One region of the Psychromicrobium ferritrahens genome, then DNA from elsewhere that is predicted to be linked to it. Evidence: riboswitches for the same ligand, from Rfam matches in the RefSeq annotation. Region 1 holds a riboswitch; the other holds the start of a gene.
What was found. A riboswitch is a leader RNA that binds a small molecule or an ion and turns the genes downstream of it on or off. The one in region 1 is predicted to bind cyclic di-AMP.
Positions count from the first base shown of each region.

Region 2: another riboswitch for cyclic di-AMP. It lies ahead of ABDK06_RS13395 (M23 family metallopeptidase); the one in region 1 lies ahead of ABDK06_RS07305 (aggregation-promoting factor C-terminal-like domain-containing protein).

Region 1 covers NZ_JBDLLW010000001.1:1,585,615-1,591,146, forward strand. Annotated here, with positions in the region: gene ABDK06_RS07285 (response regulator transcription factor) at 1-79, shown strand, start outside; gene ABDK06_RS07290 (sensor histidine kinase) at 193-1,596, shown strand; gene ABDK06_RS07295 (MFS transporter) at 1,625-2,869, opposite strand; gene ABDK06_RS07300 (MarR family winged helix-turn-helix transcriptional regulator) at 2,870-3,298, opposite strand; cyclic di-AMP (ydaO/yuaA leader) riboswitch at 3,454-3,594, shown strand; gene ABDK06_RS07305 (aggregation-promoting factor C-terminal-like domain-containing protein) at 3,643-4,299, shown strand; gene ABDK06_RS07310 (hypothetical protein) at 4,303-5,070, opposite strand; gene ABDK06_RS07315 (GNAT family N-acetyltransferase) at 5,144-5,532, opposite strand, start outside.
Region 2 covers NZ_JBDLLW010000003.1:298,221-303,752, reverse strand. Annotated here, with positions in the region: gene ABDK06_RS13410 (DUF3027 domain-containing protein) at 1-327, shown strand, start outside; gene serC (phosphoserine transaminase) at 414-1,544, opposite strand; gene ABDK06_RS13400 (metal-dependent transcriptional regulator) at 1,730-2,428, shown strand; cyclic di-AMP (ydaO/yuaA leader) riboswitch at 2,536-2,709, shown strand; gene ABDK06_RS13395 (M23 family metallopeptidase) at 2,717-3,595, shown strand; cyclic di-AMP (ydaO/yuaA leader) riboswitch at 3,832-4,006, shown strand; gene ABDK06_RS13390 (C40 family peptidase) at 4,150-4,776, shown strand; gene ABDK06_RS13385 (NlpC/P60 family protein) at 4,876-5,532, shown strand, end outside.

The DNA of each region.
Region 1 (5,532 bases):
GAAAATCGAAGCCAATCACCCCGCCATGATCCACACCGTGCGCGGAGCAGGCTATATTCTCAAACCGGCTGAGCAGTGAGCAAGGCGGCGCCTGTTGGAACGTCAACTGCGTCGTGGGACAGCCTGACTAAGCGCTTTCATCCACCGGCCTGGCTGAAACTTTCCGATTGGAGCCTGCGCTCCAAAATGGTGATGGCGACGCTGGCGCTACTCACCGCGATCTGTTTTATCGTCGGGCTGGTCTGTTACGCCTCGATGAGTTTTGTGCTGAATAATCGGCTCAACAGTGATTTAGTGGACAGCTCCTACAGAACCTCCACGACCTTTTCGGTGCAAACAAATCTCAATGGTCAGTCATATGCCACAGTGCGCGGCATCGCTATCGGTACACTCATCGCCACTGTCCCGCAGAATGCGGAGGCCACTGGCGGATTTGTCTCTGATTCACGGACCGGTCAGCCTGATGGTCTCCAGCCGTTCAGTGCAAAAGACAAAAAGACGATCACCTCAATCCCTTCGGATGGCCGGTTCTACGATGCGCATTTCGATGAAGGCGACTACAGGCTGGTCTCAATTCCGTTGTCGAACGGCACTTCCCTGATCACTGGGCTGCCGCTTAACGACCTCAATGACACCTTAGCTACCTTAATTTCCACCATCATTCTGGTTTCGGCCTCGGGGTTGATCGCCATGGGCATGGTGGGCACCGTGATCATCCGACGGGCGATGACGCCGCTCAATCAGCTTTCGGCAGTGGCCACCAAAGTCTCCCAGCTACCGCTCGACGAGGGTGAAGTCAACCTCGCGGAGCGAGTCCCCACCTCCGCGGCGAACCCCAATACTGAAGTGGGCGCGGTGGGCCTGGCTCTGAACAGGATGCTGGACAATGTCTCCCAGGCGCTGCAGGCCAGGCAGCGCAGCGAGACCAAAGTCCGGCAATTCGTCGCCGATGCCAGCCACGAATTGCGCACCCCGTTGACCGCGATCCGTGGCTATACCGAGATGCTCCGGATGACCGAGAACCTGAGCCAATCGGGAGAAAAATCGCTCTCCCGGGTGGAGTCGCAGTCCAAGCGGATGGGTGCCATGGTGGAAGATCTGCTCACCCTGGCCCGGCTCGATGAAGGCAAACCGCTCGAGCTGGCCGATACCGAGATGACTCAGCTGGTGCTGGAGACCGTGAACGATATGAAGGTCGCCCTCGGCGATCATCGCTGGCAGCTTGACCTGCCCAGCGACCCCTTCATCATCAAGGCCGACGCCGGGGCGATCCGTCAGGTGCTGCTCAACTTGCTGTCCAATGCCGCCAAGCACACCGATGCCGGCACTGTGGTGACCACCAGCTTGCGCAATGTGGAGGGGGGAATGCTGCGGCTCGGTGTACGAGACAACGGTCCAGGCATTCCGAAGGACTTCCAGTCCGATATCTTTGATCGCTTCTCCCGGGTCGATGTGGCTCGCTCCGGCCACGATGGAACCACCGGACTGGGACTTTCCATCGTGCACGCCATCGTGCAGGCTCACGGCGGGAAGATCACTTTGAAATCCGAACCTGGAGACACTGAGTTCATGGTCGATCTTCCCCGCGGCCACTGAACCAGCGACCGCACCGTCGCTGCGGAAATCAGGCCTTGACGCGATGGGGCAATAGCGAACCGACCTGGCTGCGCAGCGTGGTGTGATTGCGCTTATTGAGCACGGAGAGCGCTATCGCTCCGGCCAGCAGAGCGGCCAGCCCGCCAACGATGAGTGACCAGCGCGGGCCGAAGAGCGTGCCGATCCAGCCGACCAGCGGGGCGCCAATCGGCGTACCGCCCTGCATCACCGCCATATAGACAGCTAGCACCCGACCGCGCATCGCCGGATCGGTGGTCAGCTGAATGGTGGTGTTACAGACATTCAGGAAGGTCATCGAGGAAAGGCCGATTGGAACCAGGGCGATCGCAAAGACCCAGTAATTCGGGGCGAACGACGCCAGTATGGTGAACACTCCAGTGGCGAGGGCGCCGCCCACCACATAGGCCATCCGCACGCCCTGGCGACGCGCCGCCAGCAACGCGGCGGAGAGCGTGCCGACCGCCATCACGGTGCCGAGCAGCCCGTACTCTCCCGGCCCGAGGCCGAAGACCGAGGTGGCCATCATGGCATTGGTGATCTGGAAATTCATGGTCAGGGTTGCCACCAGGCTCACCAGCACCATGATCATCATCAGATCGGGGCGCTGCCGGATATAGTGCAGTCCCTCCCGGATCTGCCCCTTCCCCCGCGGCGTGCGGGCGGCGGGGTGCAGTTCCGTCACCCGCATCTTGGCAAGGGAAATGATCACGGCGGCAAAGCTCGCCGCGTTGATCAAGAACGCCGGCCCGGTTCCGATCCAAGCGATCAGCAGCCCGGCGAGTCCCGGCCCGGCCAACCTGGCCAAATTGAATGAGGTCGCATTGAGCGCCACCGCGTTGGGCACGTCATCCGATTCGACCACCTCGGAGACGAAGGCCTGCCTCGAGGGGGCGTCAATGGCGCTTCCCACGCCGAGCAGCAGTGCGAGCAGGTAGACATGCCAGAGTTGAACGGTGTTGGTGACCACCAAGAGCCCCAGGATCAAAGCACAGAAGCCCATGCAGGATTGCGTGATCAGGAGGATCTTGCGTTTGGAATAACGGTCTCCCAGCAGTCCCGCCCAAGGGCCGAGCAGCAAGATGGGAAGGAATTGCAGACCGGTCACGATCCCCACCGCGGTTCCCGATTGGTTCGTCAGAATGGTCAGAACTAGCCAGTCCTGGGCCACTCTTTGCATCCAAGTGCCAATATTGGAGACCAGTGCCCCGGAGACCCAGAGCCGGTAGTTGAAGACCTTCAGTGCACTAAACAATTATTTCGCGCTCATTTTCTGCAGTATCGCGGCTGCTTCACGCAGCACTTTGCGTTCCTCGGCACTCAGCCCGGCCAGTCGCCGCTCAAGCCATTCGGTACGGCGCTGCCGGGTATCCCGAAGCACCTCCCGGCCTGCGTCAGTCAGTTCGACCAGGATCTGGCGGCCGTCGCTGGGATCCGACTGTCTGGTGACCAAACCGCCGCTCTCCAGGGCATTGATCATCCGGGTCATTGAGGGCGCCTGCACATGTTCCCGATCAGCGAGCTGCCGGAGAGTTTGCCGACCGTCGCTCAAGATCGCCAGCACGGTGAACTGCCCCGGGGTGACGCTCTCGCTGGTCGCTTCGGCGCGCAGCCGCCGTGAAGTGCGCATCACGGCCATTCGAAGCTGCACCGCGAGAGAAGGCGACTTTTGAGCTGAATTCACAATACTTAGCATAAGTCATTACCTTTGCTAAGTAAATTAGAGATTCTGCACTCCGTTACCTAAATGTGACTTATCCAGGTGGCTCAGGTATCGTTGAGAGGTGCGCAGCATAAGCCGCGCACCTTTTCGGAGAGACGCCGAGCTCTGCCACTCCGGACGGATAACAGCAATTCTGGCAGAGACGGGGGAACCACTTTCGGTCATCTTCAGATGGCCTTGGGGTGAAGCCCTGCAGCGCAGGGCCGGCTTTCTCAGCCGAATCCGACAGCTCACCTCGCAGGCAAAAGAGAGGCAAGCCAGTGGCTCAACGCGCCCATCAGTCACGCACTCATCGTGCACGCCATGTGGCAGCACCCCAAGAGGGGTCCCCGAGATCCCGCCGAGGCAAAGCCGCCGGACGGCGTCGCGCAGCTGAGAAGTCCAATCTCAGCCTGCTCTGGGACGCCACTCCGAAGCTCCCGGTTCAGCAGGTCGCAGCAGTCGCGGTAGCAGGCGTTCTGGTAGCGGGCGTCAGTGCCTCTCAGCAGAGCACGAGCATCTCCGCTCCGGTGCCGGCGGCCCAGAATTCACACACGCAGACCGTTTCCGCCGCTTCCGACGCCGAGGTGGTTTTCAGCCGGGTGAGTGCAAGCTCAAAGCTCGCATCCGGCACGCCCGATGCTGACGCGACGGCAGCCGACATCAAAAAGATCAATGACCCACAAGCAGCCCAGACCTTCGCGGCCGCTAAACTGGCTGGCTTCGGCTGGGGGCAGGACCAGATGAGTTGCCTACTGCCACTGTGGACCAAAGAATCCAGCTGGCAGACCACAGCGGAAAACCCCTCGAGCCTGGCCTATGGCATTGCACAGTCGCTGCCCGCGGAGAAGATGGCGAGCACGGGCGCCGATTACCGCACCAATTACAAAACCCAGATCAGCTGGGGACTGGGTTACATCAAAGAACGCTACGGTTCACCCTGCGGCGCCTGGGGACATTCCCAGGCCACCGGGTGGTACTGAGCTTCAGTAGAGAACCTTCTGGCTCTTGAATTTGTAGTACTCGGTCGAGGGCTTGAGCCAGATCAGCACCAAAGCCGCAATCGAGACCAGCAGCGTCAGAATGCCGAAGATCAGGTTATCCCAGAACATCATCTTGCTCACCAGACCGGAAATCAGCGAATAGATCCCGCCGATGATTCCGATACCGGCAAAAACCGTGGCGACGACGCGCGCCCAGGACTTGCCTGCGTTGTTCACCAGCGCCATCCAGATCCACAGTGCTGTACTGATCACCAAGCTGAAGATCGCGGTACCATAAGCAGCCGCTTGAGCTATCGACTTCGCAGACTCGTAGCTGCTCCCGCTGAGTTCAGAAGTATTGGCCTGGGAGAGCGCTAAATCGAGCACTCGATCGATCTGGAACAGCGAGAAGATGCCGCCTAAAAGAGCCAGCGCTGCTCCGACGAACATCAGAATCACGGCGTTCTTCAAGGTCGCAGGCTTCTCCACCGGAGGAAGCTGAGAGTACCCCATGGGGCCGCTCGGGTAGGCCTGGAACTGCTGCCCATAGGGCGCTTGGCCGTACTGGGCCTGCGGGTACTGAGATGGCTGGTTCTGACCGTACTGCGGCGGTTGATTTTGGCCGAACTGCGGCGCTGGTGGCTGGCCGAACTGCGGCGGTTGATTCTGGCCGTACTGCGGAGCCTGACCCGGCTGCTGCGGATTGGGTTGCTGCGGATTGGGTTGCTGTGGGGGCAACTGAGGGTTGCTCGGGGGCTGAAATTGGTCCATTCCTAGAGCCTAGCCCACGCCCTCTCGACTGCGCCTCCCGATATACAACCCTCAGTCCTTTGAAGGAGGGCGCTCAGCTAAGCAAAAGTTTGTACCACTGGAAGGGCTTCCCGGTGACTTCGTGCGGCTCAAGCGGTCCGAAGGGAAACCAGCCCAGCTTTCGGTAGAGTTGCTGGGCGGCCCGGTTATCCTCCAAAACCCTCAGCACGAGCCAACGATCTCCGGCCGCGCGCCGGGCCTGCGTGAAGCTGGACAGCAGGCTTTGAGCGATCCCCCGGCCTTGTGCCCGGGGTGCGACGGCGAGCAGCGAGAGATAGCCACTGGGGCCATCGGCTTGCGGGATCAGCAGCGCAAACCCGCTCTGACCAGCCGAGTCCTCGGCTAACAGCAGAATGCCACCGGGGAGCCTGAAGTTCTCCCGCAGCCGGTCGATCTGCAGCTCCAGGCCAGCCGGGTCCGCGG
Region 2 (5,532 bases), on a different contig from region 1:
GGCTGGCAGTGGTTCGCCGTGGTCACCCGAGCACCACGAACCAAGATCGTGACGGTCAGTGAAGTTGGCTTGCTGCCCACCGATGACTCGGTGCTCGCCCCGGAATGGCTGCCCTGGTCGGAACGGGTCCGTCCGGAAGACGAAGCGGCTGCTGCGGAGAAGCCCCAGCCTGCGGACTCCGCGGTCCAGGCCGCAGAGGCTGAGCCGGTTCTTCCTGAGGGCTCTGCCCCCGAATTCGACGATGTCGAGCCTGTCGAGGATCACGCCGAATTTGATGAAGCTCAGCAGGAAACGGATGCTCCGAAAACGGAGGGTTCCGCTAACTGAATAGCTGCCAGCTGAATATTTCGCGAGGCTGTGGCCGAGTCGCTCTCAGCGGCTCGGCCACAGCCTTTAATTCAAAGAGCTGAGGTTCAGGAGTTCTCGATCACATAGTCGATGCACCGAGTCAGGGCAGTCACGTCCTCCGGCTCGATGGCCACGAAGGTGGCAATCCGGAGTTGGTTCCTGCCGAGTTTCCGGTAGGGCTCGACGTCCACGACGCCGTTGGCGCGCAGGGTTTTCGCGAGAGCCGTCGCATCGATCGAATCTGCGAAGTCAATGGTCGCGATCACCCGCGAACGGTCTGCCGGATCGCTGACAAAAGGACTGGCCACCGCCGAAGCCTCTGCCCATGAGTAGATCCGTTGCGCGGAGTCCGCGGTGCGAGCGGTCGCGAAGTCCAGACCGCCCTGCCCGTTGAGCCAGCGCACCTGCTCATTGAGAGTCACCAGAGTGGTAAGTGAAGGCGTGTTGTAAGTCTGGTTCAGCCGGGAGTTATCGATTGCGGTCTGCAGGTTCAGGAAATCGGGGATCCAGCGTTCGCTTGCGTTGATCCGTGCGGCTCGCTCCAGAGCAGCGGGGGAGAATAGCCCGAGCCAGAGCCCGCCGTCTGAAGCGAAATTCTTCTGCGGCGCGAAGTAGTAGACATCGCTTTCGGCGATCTCCACGGCGAGCCCGCCAGCCGCTGAGGTGGCGTCGATCAGGGTGAGCGAGCCTTGATCGCCGCCAGTGACGCGTTGCACGCTCGCAGCCACGCCGGTTGAGGTCTCATTATGTGGCCATGCGTAGACGTCGACGCCGGGCTCCGCCACCGGGCTGGGGCGGCTGCCTGGGGCCGAGGTGATGATCGAGGAGGCCTCGAGGAATGGCGCTTTATCGGTGGCCGCTGCGAACTTGGAGCCGAATTCGCCGAAACTCAAGTGCTGGGCTTTTCTTTCCACCAGGCCGAACGTCGCGACGTCCCAGAACGCCGTAGAGCCGCCCACCCCGAGGACCACTTCGTATCCTTCGGGGGCTTTGAAGAATTCAGCCAGTCCGGAGCGGATATCACCCACCAGGTTCTTCACCGGGGCCTGACGGTGTGAGGTGCCCAGAATGGTTCGTTCGGCGGCTTGCAGAGCTTCCAGCTGTGCCGGTCGGGTTTTTGACGGACCGGCACCGAAGCGGCCGTCCTGAGGCAGCAGATCGGCCGGAATGCGGAGGAATGCGGGGGCGTCGGTCACGTGGATCTCCCAAAAAGCACAGGTTCGAAGATGCCCCAGCGTGAGGGGCAGGTTCGGTCTTGGACAGGTGGCTGTCTTTATTCTGCCATCAGCTTGAGCGCTGAGGATTTTCTGCGACTCAGCAGGCAGGATAAGTTAGATATAGGTTTTGAGCGTATGGCGGCGATGCAAGGGGTGTTATTCAGGTGACTGCTGATTTAGTCGACACTACAGAGATGTATCTCAAGGCGATTCTGGAGCTTGAGGAAGAGCTCATTGTGCCTCTTCGCGCGAGGATCGCTGAGCGATTGCATCATTCCGGGCCTACCGTATCGCAGACCATCGCGCGAATGGAGCGAGATGGTCTGGTCATCGTCTCCGGTGATCGGCACCTCGAACTCACTGAGCTGGGTCGTGAACGAGCCACCAGCGTGATGCGCAAACATCGGCTCGCCGAGCGCTTGCTCTCCGACGTGATCAAGTTGGACTGGGCCTATGTGCACGAAGAGGCTTGCCGCTGGGAGCACGTGATGAGCGAACAGGTCGAAGCCAAATTGTTCGAGCTATTGGGGCATCCGGAGGATTCACCGTATGGCAATCCGATTCCGGGGCTGGAGTCCTTCGGCGGGCACAAGGCGCGGGAGTTCACCGACGGGGTGGTGAATATGGTCTCTGCGATGGAGAAGTACACTCCGGATTCCAAGGTCACCATTGGCAGGCTTTCGGAGCGGATCCAGGTCGATCCGGAATTGCTCGGTCAGCTCGACGAGGCCGGGCTGAAACCTGGTGCGAGGATTTCACTCGAGCAGGTCGGGGAGTACATCTCGGTTCGAGTGCCCGGTGTGGAGGGTGCCTTGGAGCTGCCGCCCGAAGTCGCCGTGCATGTCTTTGTCTCCATTGACTGAGCCGTATAACGAATTGTTATCAAACTGCTCGATGACGTATGATTTAGTTTCGTCGCCGTAATCTTTTGGCGTTATCCCAACCAGCACTGAGCCTTGCCTCTGGTTGCGGAGAATAAGCAGTTCAGGCAAGGACGGGGGAACCATTACCGGCCGGTTGAATAACCGGTCTTGGGGTGAAGTCTTCGGTCAAAGCAAGCGTAAGCAACGAAAGACCGAAGGCCGGATCGCTCTCTAGATCCGAATCCGACAGCTAACCTCGCAAGTGATTCAAGAGAGGAAACTGGCTCTTTGAGCGTTTCAGCACCACAACAGCACGGCAGGCGTAGTGCTGCTCGAGAAGCCCTCGCAGCGCCCTCAATCGAACTTCAGAGCAGGCCGCGAGACGCCGCTCGCCGCGCTCGTCAGCGCGTCGAGCTGAGCCCCGAGATCCTTCCGATGCCGTCGGCGCCCGTTCCGACTCGTGGCCGCCGCAGCGCCGCGCTCAGCACGGACGTTCGCAAAGCCACGGCACTCAGATCCCCCAAGATCGCGCAGCGCAGCGGCTTGGTGCTCGCTGCGGCGTCGCTCTCCTTGGCGGTTCTGGTGCCCGGTACCGCAGCGACGTTCGCCCCAGCCGCCGCCCAGAGCAGCGCAGGCAGTTCCGCAGCGGTTTCCGCGGATGCCACTGCTGAATTGAGCTTCAGCCGCCCAGGCTCGACCGGGAGCCTGGATCCGGACAGCAAATTGCATGAGGCGCTGAGCGTCTCGGCGGCAAAGGTCACCCCCGCCGCCGCCAAGGGAAGCCTGGCGGCTCCTTTGACCAAGCTCGTGCCCACCTCACCTTTCGGCTATCGAGTCAATCCGCTGACCGGGGCGATGGGTGAACTGCATACCGGACAGGACTTCGCGATAGCCTGCGGCACCGATGTTTTCGCAGCTGCTGGTGGCACTGTGACTTTCGCCGGTTGGCACAGCGGAGGCGGTGGCAACCGGGTGGTGATCGATCATGGAAATGGTTTATCGACGTCCTATAACCACAACAGTTCTCTCGTGGTGAAGGTGGGGCAGAAGGTGAGTCGCGGAGAACTCGTGGCGCTGAGTGGAACCACCGGTGCTTCTACCGGATGTCACGTGCACTTCGAGGTGATGGTCAATGACAAAACAGTTGATCCAATGGGCTGGCTCTAAATAATTTTCACAATCTTTACACTGCTGATTTCAGGGCCTGATCGCGAATAAAACTGCCGGTCAGAGCAAGACTCCGGAGTGGATTAATTACCGGATTGTCACGGCTGTTTCCGAAATATAACTTTTCCGTGATCAGAATGTGACATTCCCCCGAACCTCATGTACCGTTGTTTTTGCGCCAAATTTTGTAGGAAGTTGGCGCTCTCGGGTAGATAGCCTAACTCTGCCATTACCTCGAGATCCGTTCGCAACATTCGTCTGGCAGAGACGGGGGAACCACATGCGGGCTTCTTCAATGAAGTCCTTGGGGTGAAGCCGCAGAAGTTCATCGGTCAATCTGATGAGTCAATGCGGCCGGGTGACTCCCATCCGAATCCGACAGCTTACCTCGCAGGCTTTGGGAGAGGTTAAAAGTGTCTTCAAAGGCATCTATCGGTCGCCACCGCGCGGCCACTGTCAGTAGCAATCGCCTGAGTGAAATTTCAAAAGCGGTTTCTTCAAATGCTGGCAGCTTTGGTCGTCAGGCAGCTGTTGTTGCCGTGGCCACTGGGCTTGTGACGAGCTTCGGAATCCCGGCTTTGGCCGCGAACACCGATGGCACCGCAGCTCAGGACGCAGCATCCAGTCGGACGACTTCCGACGTCGCTCAGGTTGTTTCAGCAGCCAAGAATCTCACTCTCAAGTTCCAGCAGCCCGCAACCGCCTCAAGCCTTGAGCTCACCCAGGTGGATGCGCAGGCTCAGGACGTGAAGCCGGCCTCGCAGCAGGTTGAGCAGAGCCAGGCCAAGGCGCCGGCCGCCGCTCCCGCCAAGGTCGCATCGCCCGATAAAGCTACCGTAGGATCCGGAAAGCTCTCCGGCGTCGCCGCAGTTGCTTACTCCGGCATCGGACACGCTTATGTTTTCGGTGGAACCAGCCCGGTGACCGGTTGGGACTGCTCAGGCTTCGTGCAGTGGGCTTATGCCCAGGCCGGCATCTCGATCCCGCGCACTAATCAGTGGGGCGTGATGGTCCAGACTTCCACACCTAAGCCGGGCGACCTGGTCGTTCAGAACGGTGGCTCCCATGTGGCAATCTACGTTGGAAACGGTATGGAGATCGGTGCTTTGAACCCCTCCGACGGAACTCAGCTCACCTCGGTGACCGCTGTGGGCTCCGCTGTTTTCTACACCATGCCCTAATCACTTGAGAAGCGGGCGCGGAGGCTCGCAGACAAAAACCTCCGTGTCATGAACGCAAACACATCGCATCGTAGCCAAGAGGAATTGAAAGAGAGACCCATGAGCAATCGTGAAGGGATCGCACGGCACCGAGCAGAGGTCGCTAAGACCAGCTCGATAGCAGTTATTGCCAAAGCCGTCAGCGACAACGCCGGTGGGGTCGGTCGTCAAGCTGCGGTTATTGCGGCAGCATCCGGTCTGGTGCTGACCACGGGGATCGCGGCCAACGCGGCACAGCCGACCGATGTCGAGCGTGACAGCAATACCTCCACCCTGAAGATTCAGAACTTGTCGCAGGCCGTCACGGCCTCTTCGAAAGTTCAGATCACTTTCCAGAGCCCGAAGGCTTCGTCTTCGACACCGGCCGCTGAGTTGAACGCTCCTGCCGTTGAAGCTCAGAGCAATAGCACCACCGCGGTAGCTGAGAAGCCTGCGGCCGCTGCTCAGGCAGTGCCGGCTGCTGCCCCTGCCGCTCCGCAGGCCACGAAAGCTGCTCCGACTGCTTCCAAGAGCGGTATCGGCGCGACCATTGCTGCAGCGGCTTACGCTCAGCTGGGAGTCGCTCAGGACTGCACCGCGCTGGCCAGTAACTCCCTGGCCGCCGCTGGCATCTTCTATCACGGCTGGCCGTCGGGTTATCTTTCACTGGGGCGCACCATCAGCCAGGGTGAAGCACAGCCGGGCGACTTGGTCTATTACAGCAGCAACGGTTTCGGT